DNA from 4 places in the Streptomyces sp. NPDC051207 genome. Region 1 is predicted to be linked to each of the others. Evidence: riboswitches for the same ligand, from Rfam matches in the RefSeq annotation. Region 1 holds a riboswitch; each other region holds the start of a gene.

What was found. Region 1 has a riboswitch for cyclic di-AMP ahead of AB0M97_RS03180 (M23 family metallopeptidase). Riboswitches for the same ligand answer to the same signal wherever they lie in the genome.
Region 2: it holds a riboswitch for cyclic di-AMP, as region 1 does, so the genes downstream of both, AB0M97_RS08540 (transglycosylase family protein) here and AB0M97_RS03180 (M23 family metallopeptidase) in region 1, are expected to answer to the same signal.
Region 3: it holds a riboswitch for cyclic di-AMP, as region 1 does, so the genes downstream of both, AB0M97_RS07305 (transglycosylase SLT domain-containing protein) here and AB0M97_RS03180 (M23 family metallopeptidase) in region 1, are expected to answer to the same signal.
Region 4: it holds a riboswitch for cyclic di-AMP, as region 1 does, so the genes downstream of both, AB0M97_RS22740 (M23 family metallopeptidase) here and AB0M97_RS03180 (M23 family metallopeptidase) in region 1, are expected to answer to the same signal.

The regions. Positions count from the first base shown of each region.
Region 1 is NZ_JBFBAX010000002.1:298,865-304,040, forward strand. Features, by position in the region: gene AB0M97_RS03165 (GNAT family N-acetyltransferase) at 1-706, opposite strand, end outside; gene AB0M97_RS03170 (HPr family phosphocarrier protein) at 920-1,201, shown strand; gene AB0M97_RS03175 (GntR family transcriptional regulator) at 1,417-2,106, opposite strand; gene AB0M97_RS03180 (M23 family metallopeptidase) at 2,406-3,182, opposite strand; cyclic di-AMP (ydaO/yuaA leader) riboswitch at 3,195-3,360, opposite strand; gene AB0M97_RS03185 (pitrilysin family protein) at 3,586-4,974, opposite strand; gene AB0M97_RS03190 (pitrilysin family protein) at 4,971-5,176, opposite strand, start outside.
Region 2 is NZ_JBFBAX010000006.1:74,112-79,287, reverse strand. Features, by position in the region: gene AB0M97_RS08550 (cytochrome P450) at 1-248, shown strand, start outside; gene AB0M97_RS08545 (transglycosylase family protein) at 428-1,411, shown strand; cyclic di-AMP (ydaO/yuaA leader) riboswitch at 1,595-1,767, shown strand; gene AB0M97_RS08540 (transglycosylase family protein) at 1,772-2,479, shown strand; gene eno (phosphopyruvate hydratase) at 2,961-4,241, shown strand; gene AB0M97_RS08530 (septum formation initiator family protein) at 4,345-4,818, shown strand; gene AB0M97_RS08525 (DUF501 domain-containing protein) at 4,894-5,176, shown strand, end outside.
Region 3 is NZ_JBFBAX010000005.1:103,550-108,725, forward strand. Features, by position in the region: gene fahA (fumarylacetoacetase) at 221-1,432, opposite strand; gene AB0M97_RS07300 (HAD family hydrolase) at 1,946-2,884, shown strand; gene AB0M97_RS07305 (transglycosylase SLT domain-containing protein) at 2,899-3,378, opposite strand; cyclic di-AMP (ydaO/yuaA leader) riboswitch at 3,382-3,549, opposite strand; gene AB0M97_RS07310 (polyprenyl synthetase family protein) at 4,081-5,091, shown strand.
Region 4 is NZ_JBFBAX010000024.1:85,237-90,412, reverse strand. Features, by position in the region: gene trmB (tRNA (guanosine(46)-N7)-methyltransferase TrmB) at 1-29, shown strand, start outside; gene AB0M97_RS22745 (PrsW family intramembrane metalloprotease) at 80-1,441, shown strand; gene AB0M97_RS22740 (M23 family metallopeptidase) at 1,476-2,510, opposite strand; cyclic di-AMP (ydaO/yuaA leader) riboswitch at 2,522-2,679, opposite strand; tRNA gene AB0M97_RS22735 (tRNA-Met) at 3,026-3,099, opposite strand; gene AB0M97_RS22730 (alginate lyase family protein) at 3,148-4,356, opposite strand; gene AB0M97_RS22725 (dihydrofolate reductase family protein) at 4,853-5,176, opposite strand, start outside.

The DNA.
Region 1 (5,176 bases):
GGATGTTGCCGAGGATGCTGCGGCCCACTCCGCCGGGGGTGCGGCCGACGCCGATGACGGCGACCGAGCCGGGGGTCAGCAGCCGTTGCACGGATCGCGCCTCGGCGCGGTGCTCGCGCGCGTACTGCACGGCGAGGGAGCGGTCGGTGGGTTCGAGGTCGAACTCCAGGCGGACGACGCCGTCCTCGAAACTGCGCTTCTGGGTGTAGCCCGCGTCCGTGAACACCTTGATCATTTTGGTGTTGGCGGGCAGCACCTCGGCGGCGAAGCGGCGGATGCCGCGCTCCCGGGCGACGGCCGCGATGTGCTCGAGCAGGGCGGAGGCGACGCCGCGGCCCTGGTGGGCGTCCTGCACGAGGAAGGCGACCTCGGCCTCGTCGGCGGGGGACGACGCGGGCGTGCCGTCGGCGCCGATCCGGTCGTAGCGTACGGTGGCGATGAACTCGCCGCCCACCGTGGCCGCGAGACCCACCCGGTCCACGAAGTCGTGGTGCGTGAAGCGGTGGACGTCCTTCGCGGACAGGCGCGGGTAGGGCGCGAAGAAGCGGTAGTACTTCGACTCGTCGGAGACCTGCTCGTAGAAGCTGACCAGGCGCTCGGCGTCATCGACGGTGATGGGGCGGACGCGGGCCGTGCCGCCGTCGCGCAGCACCACGTCGGCCTCCCAGTGGGCGGGGTACTCGTGCCGGTCCGACGAGGTCTGCATGGGCCCCAGAGTACGGCTCGGGTATGACAACGGCGCGGGGCAGTCTGTGGACGACAGCCACCTACGAGGACAATGACGGCATCCGGGCCGAGGCCGCGGTCCGGAGTCGTTCCCGGGCGGTGCAGGGCGCCGTCCGGGGCCTGCTTCACGGTATGGAAGACTGGTCTAGACATCTGGTCCAGACAACCCGAGACATCTGAAGGGCAGCAACACATGGCTGAGCGCCGCGTCAACGTCGGCTGGGCCGAGGGTCTCCACGCCCGCCCCGCCTCCATCTTCGTCCGGGCCGCCACGGCCGCAGGCATCCCGGTGACGATCGCCAAGGCCGGGGGCGACCCCGTGAACGCGGCGTCCATGCTGGCCGTCCTGGGGCTCGGCGCCCAGGGCGGCGAGGAGGTCGTCCTCGCCTCCGACGCCGAGGGCGCCGACGCCGCCCTGGACCGCCTGGCGAAGCTGGTCGCCGAGGGCCTCGAGGAGCTTCCCGAGACCGTCTGAGCGACCGAGCACCAGCGCGCGGAGCCGTGCCCGTTTTCCGGTGGGCGCGGCTCCGCCGTTTTACGGCAGGCTCTCCGGGAATTCCCGGAGGTGATCCGGGGGCACCCGGTAATGGGCATGCGGAAGCAGCGCGGTGACGCAATTGCACACCGCGCGAAAAGGGCACACCGAATTGCTCCGCGTCGAATATCTTTTCTTTGTATACGGCTCCCGTGTTAATGCCGCAGGCTCGCCGTGTTGACGGGATGTTGCGAGTTCCTCACACGGTCCGGGCCCCGGGAACCGAACCGCAGCCGGTGCGCGGCGCCCGAGCGCTCGGTGTGCAGCGCCGTGACGGCCCGCGCGCGCTCGCCGTCGCCGCGGGCCACGGCGTCGACGATCGCGCCGTGCTCCGCCCAGGTCTCCGCCGGGTCGGCGGGGGCCTCCACCGCGTACATCCACGCGATCTTGTGCCGCAGCTGGGTCAGCACCGAGCACAGCGCCGGGCTGCCGGAGGCCTGGGCGAGCGTCTCGTGGAACCAGCCGCCCAGGGAGCGCAGGTCGTCGCTGTTGCCACGCCGGGCGCGCTCCTGGCCGAGCCGGACCAGGCCGCGCAGCACCTTCAAATGGGCCTCGGTGCGGCGCTGGGCGGCCCGGGACGCGCCGAGCGGCTCCAGGAGCAGCCGCATCTCCAGCAGGTCGGCGGCCTCCTGCTCGGTCGGTTCCGCCACGCACGCGCCCGCGTGCCGCCGGGTCACCACGAACCCCTCGGCCTCCAGGGTGCGCAGCGCCTCCCGGACGGGGACGCGCGAGACGCCGTAGCGGCGGGCGAGCAGTTCCTCGGTGAGCCGGCTGCCGCGCTCGTAGACACCCGCGACGATGTCGTCCCGGATCGCCGTGCACACCGAGTGCGCCGGAATACGCATGACCGACCTCCGCCTTAATCCCCGTGAAACGCCGACGATGGACGCGTGTTCCGTGACTCTAGGGCAATGAGGCCGAATTTCCGACGGCGGGCAGAAATTCATGGACGGTTTTTGGACGTGCGCCTCCCGAAACGCCGAAAGCCCCGGCTGGTGAGCCGGGGCGGGGCGTCATCACCGGCGCGTGTCACCGGGCGGGCGCCGCGGGTGTGCGCGCCGGAGTCCCGGACGCGCCGGGCGCCTCGGATGCCGACGCCGTGCGGGCGGGCGTCTCACATGCCGAGGCCGCGCGGGCGGGCGCCTCAGATGGTGACGCCGTGGGAGCGGAGGTAGGCGACGGGGTCGATGTCGGAGCCGTACTCCTGGCTCGTCCGCGCCTCGAAGTGCAGGTGTGCCCCCGTGACGTTGCCGGTCGCGCCGGACAGGCCGATCTGCGTGCCCGGGGCCACCCGCTGGCCCACCGAGACGCCGATGGAGGACAGGTGGCCGTACTGGGTGTACGTGCCGTCGTTCATCCGGATGACGATCTGGTTGCCGTACGCGCCGCCCCAGCCGGCCTCGACGACGGTGCCCATGCCGACCGCGCGGACGGGCGTGCCGCCGGCGGCGTGGAAGTCGACGCCGGTGTGGCTGCCGGAGGACCAGACGGCGCCGCCGGACTTGTAGCCGGTGGAGACGTACGAACCGGCGATCGGGGAGACGTAGGTGCCCAGGCGCTTGCGCTCGGCCTCGCGGGCGGCGCGCTCCTTGGCCTCGCGGGCCCGTTCGGCGGCCTCCGCGGCGGCCTGCGCCGCCCTCTCGCGGGCGGCCTCGACGGCCTTGCGCTCCGCCTCGGCCACCTCGGCGGCGTGCTGCTGGGCGGCGACCTGGTCGGCGATCCGGTCGGCGACCGTGTCGCCGATGGCGACGACGGGGGTCAGACCGGTCTGTTCGGCGGCCGATTCGGCGGCGTGCGCCGGGGGCGTGAGGGTGCCGACGACGCCGGTGGCGGCGAGTGCCGCCACGCCCGCCGCGCGGGCGGTGGAACGCTGTATTCGGCCGGGACGACGGTGCTTCCCTGTGGCGCGCGTGAACGCCATGTAGCGGTTTGTCCTTTCCTTCCCTCTCGCCTACCGGGTTAGCTGACGGGTTCGGAGCAGGAAGGTCTCCTACGGACCCCCACGCTTCACGCGCGGGCGTCCGATTCACCCCAGGGACTGCTGACGGGTCCCCGGCTCCCCTGGCTCGCGCCGTACGGGGACTCGGCGATGACTGTCCGGTGCCGCGGGTGCGGCGCACTGCCTGACGGACAGCCCGGATGACGCTAAACGGGACATCTTTCAATCCCCAAACGGATCGCGGCTTTTGTAGCGCATGCCACAGCTCAGACAGGCAGCCTCCCTAGCAATCCAAGTCAATTCCGGCATAAGGGGGCCCTGGTGGCGCTTCCGCCACCAGGGCCCCCTGGTTCACGCGTGTTCCGGCGTGCCCTTCGCGTGCGGGCTACTCCGCGGCAACCACCGTGACGTCGCCGATGCCGAGGGCCTCGACGGGCGCCTTGATCTGCGCCGCGTCGCCGACGAGGACCGTCACCAGCCGGTCCACCGGGAAGGCGTTGACGACCGCCGCGGTGGCCTCCACGGTGCCGGTCGCGGCGAGCTGCCGGTACAGCGTGGCCTGGTAGTCGTCGGGCAGGTGCTGCTCGACCTGGTCGGCCAGCGTGCCGGCGACGGCCGCCGCCGTCTCGTACTTGAGCGGCGCGACACCCACCAGGTTCTGCACGGCGACGTCGCGTTCGGCGTCGGTGAGGCCCTCCGCGGCGAGCGTGCGCAGCACCGTCCACAGGTCCTGGAGCGCCGGGCCGGTGTTCGGGGTGTCGAAGGAGCCGCTGATGGCGAGCATCGCGGCGCCCGAGCCGTCCGGTGCGGACCGCAGGACCTGCGCGAACGACCGCACGCCGTAGGTGTAGCCCTTCTCCTCGCGCAGGACGCGGTCCAGGCGGGAGGTGAGGGTGCCGCCCAGGCAGTACGTGCCGAGCACCTGCGCGGGCCACACGCGGTCGTGGCGGTCCGGCCCGACGCGGCCGATGAGCAGCTGCGTCTGGACGGCGCCCGGCCGGTCCACGACGACCACGCGGCCGGTGTCGTCGGCGGTCACCGGCGGCACGGGACGGGCGGCGGCCGGGGAGCCGGTCCACGCGCCGAGCGTGTCGCCGAGCAGGGCGTCGAGGTCGGTGCCGGTGAGGTCGCCGACGATCACGGCCGTGGCGGTGGCGGGCCGCACGTGCCGCTCGTAGAAGGCGCGCACCGCCGCCGCGTCGACGGCGGCGACCGTCTCCTCGGTGCCCTGACGCGGACGCGACATGCGCGAGTCCGCCGGGAACAGCTCCTTCGACAGCTCCTTGGCGGCCCGCCGCGCGGGACTGGCCAGCTCGTGCGGGATCTCGTCGAGACGGTTGCGCACGAGCCGCTCGACCTCGCTGTCGGCGAACGCGGGCGCCCTGAGGGCGTCGGCGAGCAGCCCGAGCGCCTTGGCCAGGCGGGAGGCGGGCACCTCCAGGCTCAGGCGCACACCGGGGTGGTCGGCGTGCGAGTCGAGCGTGGCACCGCAGCGCTCCAGCTCGGCGGCGAACTCCTCGGCGGAGTGCTTGTCGGTGCCCTCGGAGAAGGCACGCGCCATGATCGTGGCGATGCCGTCCAGGCCCGCGGGCTCGGCCTCCAGGGGCGCGTCCAGCAGCACCTCCACGGCGACGACCTGCTGACCGGGGCGGTGGCAGCGCAGGACCGTCAGGCCGTTGCCGAGCGTGCCGCGCTCCGGTGCCGGGAACGCCCAGGGCTTGGGCTCGCCGGCCTGCGGGCGGGGGTGGAACTCCATCGTGGCGAGCTCGGTCACTTCGCCGCCTCCTCGGTCTCGTCGGTGGCCGCGGCCTCGGTGTTCTCGGCGTCCTCGGCGTCCTGCGCTTCGGCTGCGACGGGCTCGTAGACGAGCACCGCGCGGTTGTCGGGGCGCAGGCGGGCCTTGGCGACCTCCTGGACCTCCTCGGCGGTCACGTCCAGGACGCGCTGCACGGCCGTGAGGGCGAGCTGCGGGTCGC
Region 2 (5,176 bases), on a different contig from region 1:
GGTTCGCCGACCCGGACGTCCTCGACCTCGGCCGCAAGGACAACCAGCACCTCGGGTACGGGCACGGCATCCACTACTGCCTCGGCGCCCCGCTCGCCCGCCTGGAGGGACAGACCGCGCTCGCCACGCTCCTGACCCGCCTGCCGGACCTGCGACTGGCCGTGGAACCGGACCAGTTGCGGTGGCGCGGCGGGCTCATCATGCGGGGACTGCGCACCCTGCCGGTCGAGTTCACCCCGAGACGCTGACCGCACGCCTGCCGGCACGCGGGCGGGCAAACATGACACGCGGTCAAGTCTGTGATCTTCACGTGATCTGCGCGGCATGAACTTGTGACAAGTGATCGAATGCCTATACGTTCACGGATCAGCGTGGCGCCGAGTCCATTCGCCGCGCCGTTCACCGCTGCCTCGCGAAAGGTCCCCGCATGCTCTCCGGGAACGGTCGTCACCGTCGCCCCCGCCAGGCTCCGGCTCTCCTTGTCGCGGCCGGAGTGACCGGCTCCGCCATCGCCATCCCGCTGCTGGGCGCCACCGGCGCCAGTGCGGCCGACGGCGCCTCGTGGGACCGGGTCGCGGAGTGCGAGACCGGAGGCTCCTGGAGCCAGAACACGGGCAACGGCTACTACGGCGGGCTCCAGGTGACCCAGGAGGACTGGGAGGCGTACGGCGGTCTCGACTTCGCGTCCAGCGCCGACCAGGCGAGCCGCTCGCAGCAGATAGCCGTCGCCGAGCGCATCCTCGCCGACAAGGGCGCCGACGCCTGGCCGACCTGTGGGCTGCTCGCCGGGCTCGACGGCGACAGCGGTGACGCCGCAGTGGACACGGGCGTGTCCGAGTCACCCGAATCTGGGGATACTTCCGATTCATCCGTTTTGCTCGACTCGCTGGACGGCTCGGGCGAGTCGAGCGCGTCGGCATCGGCCTCGCCGTCCCCCTCGGCCTCGACCTCGCCCGGCGGGGCGACCACCGACTCTTCGGACTCCGCGGACTCCACGGCCACCGCCGATGGCACGGTCATCACGGACGAATCCGGCGAATCCGTCGACCTCACCAAGCGGGACGACTCGGACAAGTCCGGGCAGAGTGACGGCGTTTCGGAAGGCTCGGAAACCGGCGGGACCGGCGCCGGCCGCCACCGCGGCCCCAGCGCCGAGGAAGTCGTCGGCGGCGACCGTGAGGGCGGCTCCGCCGGACGGCACGCCTCGCGCGGCGCGGCCGCCCGGGATGCCGTGGACGGCACCTATACCGTCCGCGCGGGAGACAGTCTCTGGTCCATCGCCGACTCCCTCGACCTCCGCGGCGGATGGCGCGAGCTGTACACCGCGAACGAGGAAGAGGTGGGCGGCGACCCGGACCTCATCCTGCCCGGTCAGAAGCTTGCGGTGCAGGGCGAAACGGCCGAAAAGTAGCGGCAGTTCGCGTCCTGGTTCGCCGTGCAATGTCCGTTTTAAACGCGGTGAGAGATAGGTCTCAGAAGCCCTGATCGTCTTTGAAATTCGGTGGGGCGCGTGGCTACGGTCGAGATCGCTCGCCATCGCGGGCACCGGCCGCCGCAACGCCGAATCCTGCCAGTGGCGGCCCGGTTACAGTCGTCGCGTCAAGCGCCGTAGGCAGGAGCGGGGGACCCAAGGTAGGTGCCGGAACCGGCAGTTGTGCTGGAACCGGCTTGGGGTGAAGCCGCGCGCACCGTGAGGTGCCGTGCGGCCGGGCAACTCAACCGGCCCGAACCCGACAGCTCACCTCGTAGGCGTCGGTGAGGGGATCCAACCATGCTGTTTTCCGGCAAGGGCAAGCACCGTCGTCCGTCCAAGGCCACTCGCGCCATCGCCATCGCCGGTGTCACCGGCGCCGCCGTCGCCGCCCCGCTGATGGCGTCCGGCACCGCTTCCGCCGCCACCGCCTCCGAGTGGGAGACCGTCGCCCAGTGCGAGTCCGGCGGCAACTGGTCCATCAACACCGGCAACGGCTACTACGGCGGTCTGCAGTTCTCCGCCTCCACCTGGGCGGCCTTCGGCGGCACGCAGTACGCCTCCACCGCCGACCAGGCCACCAAGGCGCAGCAGATCGAGATCGCCGAGAAGGTGCTCGCGGGCCAGGGCAAGGGTGCCTGGCCGGTCTGCGGCACCGGCCTGTCGAACGCGTCGTACGACGGCGGCTCCGCGTCGGGCTCCGGCAGCTCCGCGTCGGGCTCCGGCCAGAGCGCGGGTGGCGACACCGCCACCACCGACCGCTCGGCCGAGCAGCCCGCCTCCCGCTCGCAGGAGCGTCCGGCCGCGAAGAAGACCGTCACCACGCCGACCGGCAAGAAGGTCAAGAAGGGCGACGGCGAGTACAAGGTCGTCAAGGGCGACACCCTCAGCACCATCGCCGAGGAGCACGACGTCAAGGGCGGCTGGGCGAAGCTGTTCAAGCTGAACAAGGACATCGTGGAGGACGCCGACCTCATCTACCCGGGTCAGCAGCTGCACCTGAAGTGATCCGCGGTTCGATCCGAACCCCGGCGCCCTCACGGAGCGGGCCCGTCCCCTGACAGGGTCCCGTGAGAGCCGCCCCCGTCCCCACGGGCTCCCCGCCCCGGTGCGTCGTCCCCCGTACGCACCGGGGCGGGGTTTTTTCACGCCCACGCGCGCCACGCCCACGCGCGCCACGCCCACGCGCGCCACGTGCCCGCCCCCACGCGCGCCACACGCCACCCCGGAGCCATCCCCCCCCCGCGCCCACGCGCCCGCCCTCCCGCGTCCGCGCCGCCCTCGCGCCCCCGCCTCTTCCCCCACTCTTCACCCACCACCCCCTTTGTTCCGTCGATGAACAATGGGTACCGTCTGTCTGTCCACGGGACGGTCGGTCGGCTGGCCGACGGCCCGGGGGCGGTTAGGCTCTAGTCGCATGGCACGCCCAGGGCCGCCGAGGCTCACGTGCCCCGCACTTCCAGCGTCACATCCCAAGAAGGAGATGCTCGTGCCGTCCATCGACGTCGTCGTAGCCCGGGAAATCCTGGACTCCCGAGGCAACCCCACGGTCGAGGTCGAGGTCGGCCTCGACGACGGCAGCACGGGTCGTGCCGCCGTCCCGTCCGGCGCCTCCACCGGCGCCTTCGAGGCCATCGAGCTCCGCGACGGCGACCCGAACCGCTACCAGGGCAAGGGCGTCGAGAAGGCCGTCCTGGCCGTCATCGAGCAGATCGGCCCGGAGCTGGTCGGCTACGACGCCACCGAGCAGCGCCTGATCGACCAGGCGATGTTCGACCTGGACGCCACCGACAACAAGGGCTCCCTCGGCGCCAACGCCATCCTCGGCGTCTCGCTCGCCGTCGCGCACGCCGCATCCGAGGCCAGCGACCTGCCGCTGTTCCGCTACCTCGGCGGCCCGAACGCGCACCTGCTGCCGGTGCCGATGATGAACATCCTGAACGGCGGCTCGCACGCCGACTCCAACGTGGACATCCAGGAGTTCATGATCGCCCCGATCGGCGCGGAGTCCTTCTCCGAGGCGCTGCGCTGGGGCACCGAGGTCTACCACACCCTCAAGAAGGTGCTGAAGGGCAAGGGCCTGGCCACCGGCCTCGGCGACGAGGGCGGCTTCGCCCCGAACCTCGGCTCCAACCGCGAGGCCCTCGACCTCATCCTGGAGGCGATCAAGGAGGCCGGTTACACCCCCGGCTCCCAGATCGCCCTGGCGCTCGACGTCGCCGCCTCCGAGTTCTACAAGGACGGCTCCTACCTCTTCGAGGGCAAGGAGCGCTCGGCGGCCGAGATGACCGAGTACTACGCCGAGCTGGTCGAGGCGTACCCGCTGGTCTCCATCGAGGACCCGCTGTTCGAGGACGACTGGGAGGGCTGGAAGACCATCACCGAGAAGCTCGGCGACAAGGTCCAGCTCGTCGGCGACGACCTGTTCGTCACCAACCCCGAGCGCCTGGCCCGCGGCATCGAGGAGGGCGCCGCCAACGCGCTGCTCGTCAAGGTCAACCAGATCGGCTCGCTGACCGAGACCCTGGACGCCGTCGAGCTGGCCCAGCGCAGCGGCTTCAAGTGCATGATGTCCCACCGCTCCGGCGAGACCGAGGACGTCACCATCGCCGACCTGGCCGTCGCCACCAACTGCGGCCAGATCAAGACCGGCGCCCCGGCCCGCTCCGAGCGCGTCGCCAAGTACAACCAGTTGCTGCGCATCGAGGAGATCCTCGACGACGCCGCGGTGTACGCCGGCCGCAGCGCCTTCCCGCGCTTCAAGGGCTGACCCCCGCCGACCCGGCCGCAGAGGCAGCGTCGTACGTACGTCCCCGTACCCGGTCCCGTACCGTGTGCGGGGACGTACGCGCGTGTGAACGGGAGGCGGGGACATGGCCGTGAAGGACCGGGAGCGGTTCTCCACCACGACCAGGCTCAAGCTGCTCGGAGAACAGACCGCGGCCCGGGTCTACCGCTCGCAGACCCGGCGCCAGGCCCGCCGCTCCCGGCTGACCGGCCGGGCCGCGCTGCTCGCCCTGGTGGTCTGCTCCCTGGTGGTGGCCCTGGCCTACCCGATGCGGCAGTACGTCTCTCAGCGCGCCGAGATCGCCGACCTGGAGCGGCAGAAGCGTCAGGCGAAGGAGCGCGTCGAACGGCTGCGCGACCTCAAGGCGCGCTGGCAGGACGACGCGTACGCCGAGCAGCAGATCCGGCAGCGGCTGCACTACGTGATGCCCGGGGAGACCGGCTACATCGTGGTCGACCCGGGCGCCGGCCGGCAGTCCCGCGCCGACCAGGGACGGGCCGACCGCCCCTGGTACTCGAACATCTGGGACGGGGTCGACAGGTCCGACGCCGCCGAGTGACACAGCGAAACGGACAGGTCGCAACGGACAGGTCCGCACAGACAGGTCGAGAAGGACAGGCCGAGAAAGACAGGTATGGAAACGCCCCCGCCGCCCACCCCGCGCACCGAGCCCACCGACGCGGACGTCGAGGCCTTCACGCAGCAGCTCGGGCGCCCGCCGCGCGGCCTGCGGGCCATCGCGCACCGCTGCCCCTGCGGGCAGCCCGACGTCGTGGAGACGGCGCCCCGGCTGCCCGACGGCACGCCCTTCCCGACGCTGTACTACCTGACGTGCCCGAAGGCGAACTCGGCGATCGGCACGCTGGAGGCGAACGGCGTGATGAAGGAGATGACGGAGCGGCTCGCCGCCGACCCGG
Region 3 (5,176 bases), on a different contig from region 1:
TGCTGTCGGGGCCGGTGCACGGTGGCCGCGACGCCTGCGGTCCCGCGGCAGCTCCGGGACCGCCCGCGCCGGCCGTCGTGAACCGGCCGGGAGCGCGCGGAGTCGCGGCACCGGGCGTGGCGTGCGTCCCGTGCACACCGCCCGACGCCAGTATGACGGCGCCGGGCGGTGCGAGACAGGTGTCAGCAGCGATCCGCCGGGGAATGGGCCCCCGGAATATTCACTGCGGCACGATGCGCCCGGTGACCTCGCCGAGCCCGACCCGGACCCCGTCCGGTCCCGGCGCCCAGGCGGTCAGGGTCACGACGTCCCCGTCCTCCAGGAACGTCCGCTTGCCGTCGGGGAGTTCCAGCGCGTCGCGGCCGTTCCACGTCAGCTCCAGCAGCGAGCCGCGCTGACCGTGCTCGGGGCCGCTGACGGTGCCCGAGCCGTACAGGTCGCCGGTGCGCAGGGAGGCGCCGTTGACGGTCAGGTGGGCAAGTTGCTGGGCGGCCGTCCAGTACATGGTGGAGAAGGGCGGCTCGGAGACGGGGTGGCCGTTGATCGCGACGGTGATCCGCAGGTCGTAGCCGCCGGGTTCGTCGTCGGTGTCGTCCAGGTAGGGCAGCAGGTCGTGGGTGCGCCGCGGGGGTGCGACGCGGGCCGCGTCCAGGGCGTCCAGCGGGGTGATCCACGCGGAGACGGAGGTGGCGAAGGACTTGCCGAGGAACGGGCCGAGGGGGACGTACTCCCAGGCCTGGATGTCGCGCGCGGACCAGTCGTTCAGCAGGCACAGCCCGAAGACGTGCTCGCGGAAGTCACCGAGCGCGACCGGGCTGCCCAGCGCGGACGGCACGCCGACGACGAAGCCGACCTCCGCCTCGATGTCCAGGCGGACGGACGGCCCGAAGACCGGCGCCGGGTCGGTGGGCGCCTTGCGCTGCCCCGAGGGCCGTACGACGTCCGTGCCCGAGACGACGACCGTGCCGGAGCGGCCGTGGTAGCCGATGGGCAGGTGCTTCCAGTTCGGGGTGAGGGAGTCCTCGGCGTCGGGGCGGAAGATCTGGCCGACGTTCCGGGCGTGGTGCTCGGAGGCGTAGAAGTCGACGTAGTCGGCGACCTCGAAGGGCAGGTGCAGGGTCACCTCGGACAGCGGGTGGAACAGCGGTTCCAGGGTCTCCCGGTGCGAGGGGACCGTCACCCACGCCGTCAGCGCGCGCCGCACGTCCGACCAGGCGGTGCGGCCGGCGGCCAGCAACGGGTTCAGGGTCGGCCGCGCGAGCAGGGAGGCGTACGGCGAGCCGAGCGCGCGGGCCGCGGCGCCCGCGTCGAGGACGTGGTCGCCGAGCCGGACGCCCACGGTCCGCTCCTCGGAGCCGGGGAGCGAGAACACGCCGTACGGAAGGTTGTGCGGGCCGAAGGGGTCGCCCTCGGGTACATCGAACGGGGGCATGGGGTGCTGCCTCGCTTTCGTGTGCGCCAGGTGTGTTCCACGCGTCGTGGGACCGCGCCACACGTTACGGCCGGTCTGTCGTTCTTGGGCGCACCGCTTCCGCTTCCGTACCAGAAGTTGTCCACAGGCAGGTGTGTGATCTTGACGGAGCGGTGGGAGCAGGGTGACTCCGGGCGCGTGCCGGAAGGCCGCCGGCCGGGGCTCCCGGCCGTCCTCGCCTTCGGTAGGTGGCGGAGCACGTTGGCGCGAACCGGAACCGAGGGCTCGACAGGGGCGCTTCACGCACCCCGGCACACGGTCGCGCGCCCCCGGACGGGACCGTCCAGCGGTCCCGGAGAGGACCGTTGAGCGGTTCCGGACAGGACCGTTCAGCCGGTGACCGGCAGTGCTCAGATGCGGCTGGTGAAGACAAGAAACGGCTGGTCGGGATCGGAAATGACGGGTGGGGAACAGAATTGACGGGTGGGAAAAGCGCGGTGAGGCGAGGGCGCGCGATGTCCGTATTCTCTGATCATGCCCGCACCCCTCGCATACTCACTGATCGCCACCGACCTGGACGGAACGCTTCTGCGTGGTGACGACACCCTCTCCGACCGGTCGCTCGCCGCGCTCGCGCGGGCGGCCGAGGCAGGCGCCCGGCATCTCGTCGTGACCGGGCGCCCGGCCCCCCGGGTGCGTCCGCTGCTCGCCGATCTCGGCAGCACGGGGCCGGCGGTGTGCGGGCAGGGCGCGCAGGTCTACGACGCCGGTACGGACCGCCTGCTGTGGTCGGTCACCCTGGACCGGGAACTGGCCGAGACGGCGCTCGGCAAGATCGAGGCCGAGGTGGGTGAGGTGTTCGCGGCCGTCGACCAGGACGGCGTGGACGGGCTCACGCTGATCGAGCCGGGCTACCTGATGCCGCACCCGACCCTGCCGGCCGTGCGGGTCGACCGGCGCGACGCCCTGTGGCAGGAGCCGATCAGCAAGGTGCTGCTGCGCCATCCCGGGCTGTCCGACGACGAGTTGGCGGCGACGGCGCGTGGAGTGGTCGGCTCCCTGGCGACGGTGACCATGTCGGGCCCGGGGACCGTCGAGCTCCAGCCGTGCGGCATCACCAAGGCGACCGGTCTGGCACTGGCCGCCGAGTACCTGGGGATCGGCCCGGACCGGACGATCGCCTTCGGGGACATGCCCAACGACATCCCGATGTTCGACTGGGCCGCGCACGGCGTCGCCATGGCCAACGCGCACCCCGAACTGAAGGCCGTCGCGGACGAGATCACCCTGTCGAACGAGGACGACGGCATCGCCGCCGTCCTGGAGCGACTGTTCCCCGCGGTCGGAGCGGGAGCCGCAACCGCGGCCGGAACGGGAGCCGTGGCCGGAGCAGGAGCGGGAGCGGGAGCCCCGGCCAGGCCCAAGCCCAGGGCCGCAACCGCGGCGGTCCCGAAGCCCCGCTCCCCCCAATAGGCGCTCCGTCCGACTCAGTACGCCCCGAAGACGTTGTCGATCGAGCCGTACCGCTGGGCCGCGTAGTTGCAGGCGGCGGTGATGTTCGCGACCGGGTCGTACGGATCGAACGACGTGCCGGGCACGTGGTACGCCAGGAAGGTGGGGTCGATGACCTGGAGCAGGCCCTTGGACGGCGTACCGGCGGCGGCGTTGGAGTCCCAGTTGTTGATGGCGTACGGGTTGCCCGAGGACTCCCGCATGATGTTGCGGTGGATGCCGTCGTAGGAGCCGGGGATGCCGTGCTCCGCCATGACGGCGAGGGACTGGCGGATCCAGCCGTCGAGGTCGTCCGGGTACGCCGTCGCCGCGGCCGGGGCCGGCGCGGCCGGGGTGGCGGCGGACGCGCTCGTCGCGCCGATCAGCGGAAGGGCGAGCACGGCGGCGCCGGCGGCGGCGAGCTTGCGGACGAGGCCGCGGTTCCCGGCACGGCGGGACTGAACGGATGCAGGCATGGCGAATGTCCTCTCCTGCGCCTGCGAGGTGAGCTGTCGGGTTCGGGCGGGAGGTGCCCGGCCGGGCCCTGTGACGGGCACGGCTTCACCCCGAGCCGTTCCGGTGCGGTGACCGGTCCGGCGTCTTGCCTGGGTCCCCCGCTCCTGCCTGCGAGTGGGTTCGTGGTCGGTGGTGCGGGCGGTGGCAGGACTCGGCGTCCGCCCGACAGGCCGGGAACGTATGCGAGGGCACATGTCCGGAACAAGGGACCGGATCACAGAACGCCCGGGTTGACCTTGGTGTGAGGCATATGGGGAGCTTGATCCTCCGCCGTCGCCAAGGTGCAACTCGCCCGTGGCGCGCGGGGATGCGGGCGCGGGGAGTGCGGTGCCGCGCCCGGGGAACGCGTGACTCAACTCACGGGCGCGAGCCGTGAGGAGCATCTGGGGCCAAGGGGAATTCGAGTGCCAAGCTCGACAAAGAGGACATCAGGCACGTGTCCGGTGCTTTGTCGGGCGAGTCGTGTAGAGCCGCACATGTCGGCTATGTCGTTATCTGTCGAGTGATCGAGAAAATGCCGGTCGTGATCCGATAGCTGGTGGCCTGGACGGGTGGGCGCTGGCGGTGATCGAAACATGACCGGATACGCTGACTTGAGTGAGGGCAGCGACCTATCGACAAACAGGTAATCGCCAGTAGGCGCCAGCAGACAGGAGACCTTCGTGACCGTCGTCGGGCCGTTCGGGCTGAGCGTGCGGGACCAGGCTCTGGAGGCCGATGTCCAGGCCGGGTTGGCGGCTGTCGAAGAAGGGTTGCTCGAAGCAACCAAGAGCGAGGTGCCTTTCATCACCAAGGCAGCCCAGCACCTGATGCGGGCGGGCGGCAAGCGGTTCCGTCCCCTGCTGGTGATGCTGTCCGCGCAGTTCGGCGACCCCTACGCGCCCGGGATCGTGCCGTCGGCCGTCGTCGTCGAGCTGACCCACCTGGCCACGCTGTACCACGACGACGTGATGGACGAGGCCGAGGTGCGCCGCGGGGTCGCCAGCGCGAACACCCGCTGGGGCAACTCGGTGGCCGTCCTCACCGGCGATTTCCTGTTCGCCCGCGCCTCGCAGATCCTCGCCGACCTCGGGCCCGAGGCGGTCCGCGTGCAGGCCCTCGCGTTCGAGCGGCTGGTCACCGGGCAGATCCTGGAGACGGCGGGACCGCAGGACGGTCGAGACCCGGTCGAGCACTACTTGGACGTGCTCGGAGGCAAGACGGGCTCTCTGGTGGCGGTGTCGTGCCGGTTCGGCGCGATGATGTCCGGCGCCGACGAGCGGGTCGTGAACGTCCTCACGCAGTACGGCGAGCGGCTCGGGGTCGCCTTCCAGCTCGCCGACGACGTGCTCGACATCGCGTCCGAGTCGGCCGAGTCCGGCAAGACACCGGGCACCGACCTGCGCGAGGGCATCGCGACGCTGCCGGTGCTGCGGCTGCGGGAACGGGCGGCGCGGCTCGGTCTCGCCGAGGACCTCGCGCTGTGCGAGCTGCTGGACTCCGACCTCAGCGACGACGTGCGGCACCGGAAGGCGCTGGCGGCCCTGCGGGCGCACCCGGCGCTGGAGCAGGCCCGGCGGGACACCATCCGGTACGCGGAGGAGGCGCGCACGGCGCTGGCCCCGCTGCGGGACTGCGACGCGAAGGTGGCGCTGATGGAGCTGTGCGACGCGGTGGTGCACCGGGCGGGTTGATCCGGTGATGCGGTGGGCGGGCCGACCCGGTGATGCAGACGGGCGGGCCGACCTGCCGCAGCCGACCCGACCCCTACTGGTCGGG
Region 4 (5,176 bases), on a different contig from region 1:
ACGAAGACCGACCCACCGCCGGCGCCTGAGCCCGCCCCTTCCCCGCGGGCGGCGCCCTTTCCTCGTTAGGGTCCTTGCCGTGGCCACCTGTCCCCCGTACCCGACGCCCCCGAGCGGTCCCGCCGGCGGCGCACTGCGGCACGCGCACTGGTGGCAGCGCGGGTGGGTGCGTTACGGAGCGCTGAGCACGCTCCTCGCGCTGTCCGGGCTCGTCATCCTCGCCCTGGTCCGCGAACAGACCGGCACCGAGGGCTTCCTGGTCGGACTCGGCCTCGCGGTCCTGCCGGTGCCGCTGCTCGTCGCCGCGTTCCGCTGGCTGGACCGGGTCGAGCCGGGGCCCTGGCGGAACCTGGTGTTCGCGTTCGCCTGGGGGGCGTGCGCGGCGGCGCTGATAGCGATCGTCGCCAACAGCTTCGCCACCAGATGGATAGCGACGGCGACCGCCGACCCGTCGAGCGCCGACATTCTCGGGGCGACCGTGATAGCGCCGGTCGTGGAGGAGAGCGCCAAGGCCGCCGCCGTCCTCCTCGTGTTCCTGTTCCGCAGACGGGACTTCACCGGCATCCTCGACGGCGTGGTGATAGCCGGGGTCACCGCCACCGGCTTCGCGTTCACCGAGAACATCCTCTACCTCGGCACCGCCTTCGGGACCGACCAACTCACCGGCGACAGCGGCCTCGCCTCCGTCACCGCGGCGACCTTCTTCGTCCGCATCGTCATGTCGCCCTTCGCGCACCCGCTGTTCACGGTCCTCACCGGCATCGGCTTCGGCATCACCGCACTCTCCGCCGACCACCGGCTGCCGCGGCGCGTGGCGCTGCCGCTGACCGGGCTGCTGCTCGCGATGGGCATGCACGCGTTCTGGAACGGCTCCACGACGTTCGGCCGGTTCGGGTTCATCGCCGTGTACGCCGCATTCATGGTGCCCGCGTTCGGGCTGCTGACGTGGCTGGTGATCTGGACCCGCCAGCGCGAACTGCGCACCGTGCGGACCGAACTGCCCGCCTACGCGGTCGCGGGCTGGCTGACGCCCCCGGAGCCGTTCGCGCTGGGCTCGATGCGGGCCCGCCGGATCGCGCGCACGTACGCGCGCCGGCACGCCGGGAAGGCAGCGGCGCGGGACGTGGCCCGGTACGAGGCGTACGCGACGTCGCTGGCGTTCCTGCGGCACCGGGGACGGCGGGGCAAGGCCGGCGCCGGCTTCGCGGCCCGGGAGCGCGAGCTGCTGAACGAGCTGTGGGCCCGCCGGGACGCCGCCCGCCCGGCCCTGGAGTACGCGGCCCGGGTCACGGCGCCGCCCGTCCCGGTGCACCTGCCGCCGGCGCCGTACGCACCACCGTGGCCGATGCACGGCCCGGCCACGCACGGCCCCACCGCGTACGGTCAGGCGGCGTACGGCCAGGCCGCGCCGTATCCCGCGTACAACCCCTACCAGTCGTAACCGGGTTCCTCAGGAGCGTCCCGGGGGTGGTCCCTCAGGGGTTGAGGCCCTTGCTGCGCAGCCAGGCCAGCGGGTCGATGCCACTGCCGGCGCCGTCCGGGTGGACCTCCATGTGGAGGTGGGCCCCGGTGACGTTGCCGGTGGCGCCCACGCGGCCGATGACGTCACCGGTGGTGACCTTCTGGCCGACGCTGACGTTGATGGACGACTGGTGGCAGTACCAGATCTCCGTGCCGTCCTCGAGGGTGAGGACGGTGCGGTAGCCGTAGGAGCCGGCCCAGCCCGCCTCGGTGATCGTGCCCGTGTGGACGGCCTTGAGGAGCGTGCCGGTGGGCGCGGCGAAGTCGGCGCCGGTGTGGTAGCCGGAGGACCACATCGCGCCGGCCTGGCCGTAGACGGAGCTGATGGTGTACGAGGACAGCGGCATCGCGTACTGGCGGGCCAGCTCGGCGAGCCGCTCGGCCTCGGCCTTCTTGCGGGCCTCCTCCTCGGCCTTCGCCTTGGCGGCGGCGGCCTTCTCCCGGGCCTCCTTCTCCGCCTTGGCCGCGGCCTCGGCGGCGGCCTTCTCGGCGGCTTCGACGGCGGCCTGGGCGGCCTTGCTGTCGGCCTGGTTCTGCTGCTGCTCGGCCTGCGCCATGATCCGGGCCCGCAGCGCCTCACCGGCGTCGGCGGTGCCCTGGTCGGCGGTGGCGGCGTAGGCGACGCCCACACCGCTGAGCGGGGTGGCGCTGCCCTCGGGGGTGTCGTCGTCCGAGATGAGGGAACCCATGTTGGGCAGGTCCGGCATGGAGATCGACACCGGCGGCTTGCCGGTCTGCGCGGTGGCCATGCCACCCGCGCCGACGGCGGCTATGACGCCGACGCCGAGAACCGTGGAGCTGCGGGCGAGCCCGCCGCCGCGCTGCTTGGCGACGCGATGCCTGCCGCGTACCGGGCGGATGGACTCCTCGGTGGGGTTCCACTCCTCGAACGGGCCTTCGTCGCTGCGGTATTCGCCGTAACCGAAGGTGTCGGCGGTGCGCTGTCCGGGCACGAACGGGGCCTCGGGGGCAGGCGTGTTGGACGCCACGTGGGCGTACTCCTTTCCTTCCTTCTCGCCTACCGGGTTAGCTGACGGGTTCGGAGCAGGAAGGTCTCCTACGCGCGTATATCCGTCGTGCTGCCACGAGGACCTACGCGCGATTCACCCCAGGGTGTTGGTTCCCCGGTTCCCTTGCGGAATTCGGCGCGTGAGCACGGAGCCGCCTTCTGTGACGGCTGGGACGACCGCGCTGCGTTATCGAACGTTAATAGACTCGGGGCGTGGATTCCAAGCTGTTCCTCTTGATCATTAACGAACCCTGGGCAGACTTATCCGGCACGACCGGCGAAAATCGGGCGAGTTGACAGCCCCGCGAACCCCTCGGGCAAACATCCCGAACCCCAAAAGAAATCTGACGTTGCATCAGTTGTTGTCGCAGGGGGACGAGCCGATCACGGTATGTGAGTGGAGGGAGTCCTCGGTACGTGGCGCAGGACGTCGGGCTCGGGCTGGAAAAACACCGAGGGCCGGAACCCTTCCGGATTCCGGCCCTCGGCCTTCAGTAGCGGGGACAGGATTTGAACCTGCGACCTCTGGGTTATGAGCCCAGCGAGCTACCGAGCTGCTCCACCCCGCGTCGTTGTGACTCCAGTGTACGTCATCCACGGAGCGCCGGGCGCCAGGGTTATCCGGCGGGCCGCTCCCCCCGCTTCGCCACGTGGGTGAGGGTCTCCCAGGCCACGAACAGGTTGTCCGTCCCGGCGGGCCGCGCCCCGGCCGTGAGCCGGCGCGCGCCCGGAACGGATGCGCCGAGCCGGTCCTGAAGGTGGTGCAGGGCGACGTCCAGGCCGGGGCCCACGCCGTTGCCCGCCTTGCCGACGCTGCCGCCCGCCGCGCCGCGGCCGGTCCGGCCGCCGCACCGCGCCGCGGACGCGGGCTTGCCCTGCCGGTGGCGGGCGTGCAGGGCGAGCGCGGCCGTCAGCCGGTCCTCGACCTCGCCGTACAGGTCGACGCCCTGGTGCCAGGCGGTCTCGGCGATGTGGGAGGTGGCGGCGATGCCCCGGCCGGCTCGCCGCAGGTCGCGGCAGGTGTCCTGCGTGACGCCGCTCTTCCCGGAGAAGTAGGCGGGCACGCGGGCACGGAAGCGCCGCAGCGCCCGGTCGAACGCCTCGTGGTCCTCCAGGAACACGGCGATGGAGATCGCCGCGTCGGTCATGACGAGGTCCTGGCTGCCGCTGCCGTCCGGGGCCTTCCGGCTGACGGCGGGCAGGTGGACGCTGCGCAGCATGTCCTCGAAGCGCCGCACGCGCTCGGCGGGCCAGCCCGCGTCCGGCGTGTGCCGCACCAGCTCCGCGGCCCGCGCCCAGGTGGAGGCGGCCCACCCGGCGTCCTGGATGCCGTGCCCCTTCAGCCTGGCGGACCAGGCGTCCATGATCTCCCTGGCCTTGACGGCGTGCTGCCGCTTGCCGGTGACCGTGAACAGCAGGGCCTGGGTGTACGCGGCGATCGCGTCGGCGCGCTCCTCGGCGCATCCGCCCCCGGACCGCCCGCCCGCGGCGCAGATGACGGTCTCGCGGGGCTCGGGCCGGTACTTGTACGAGCCGTACTTGCTGTCCCGCATGTCGAGGTACGCCTTCAGCCACGGCTGCCTGCCCGCGGTCACGTTCTCCCGTACGACGGCCAGCTGGTCCTCGCCGACGAGGACGCCCGGGTGCGTGAAGTCGGCGTCGGCGGGCAGGGCGCGGGCCATGGTCCGGCCGTCCGGCCCCGAGGTTCCGCAGGAGGCGACGAGGGCGGCGGCGAGGGGCAGGGCGAGAAGCGCGGCGACGCGACGGCGACGGCCGACGGGCGGCCTGTCGGGCCCGGCACGATTCCCGGAACGACCCGGCCCCACGGAGCCCACCGCGTCCCCCTGGCCCCCTGACCCCGCTGACACCATCACGACTCCCTCCGCGTCACCGTGTGTGCCGGTCCACTGGCAGCGTGACGCGGCGACGGGCGGGCCGCAGGATCTGATGGGCCGAAGGGAGTGGGGCGGGGCCGGACGCGCGGCGGACGGGACGGGCGGGAGCCCAGCGCGGCCGATCCGGAGCCGGGCGGGCCTTCGGGGAGCCGGGCACGGTCGGTTGTGGCGGGCGCGGCCGGAGGGGAGCCGGGCGAAACCGGATGTCAGACAGGCGGGGTCGAGCTGGAGTCGGGCGCGACCGCCCCGGAGCCGAGCGGGGAGGCTGGCACGGTCGGACGTCAGGCAAGCGGGGCCAACCCGGAGCCGCGCGGGGCCGGACGGGAACCGGGCGAGCCGGACGTCTGAAAGGCGGAGCCGACCCGGAGGCGAGCGCGGCCTGATGTCAGGCTGGCGCGGCCTGATGTCAGGCTGGCGGGGCCGGGCGTCAGCCGGGCGGAGCCGGCAAGTGCCGGTTGGGCCTCCTGGCCCGCTCCTCGTACTCCGGCAGTACGACGACGTCGGCGCCCCCGGCCGCGAGCACCCCGCTGCCGTCGGCGCCCGCCACGAAGGTGTCCGGCTCCCGCCAGGCCGTCACCACCCGGCGTACGCCGGCGTCGAGGATCAGCCGGGCGCAGGGCCGGGGCCGGGAGGCGCGGCGGGCGCAGGGTTCGAGGCTGCTGTAGACGGTCGCGGAGGCGAGCCTCGGGTCGGCGGGGTCGAGCTTCCCGAGGGCGGCCTCCTCGGCGTGTACGACGGGATCGCCGGCCTC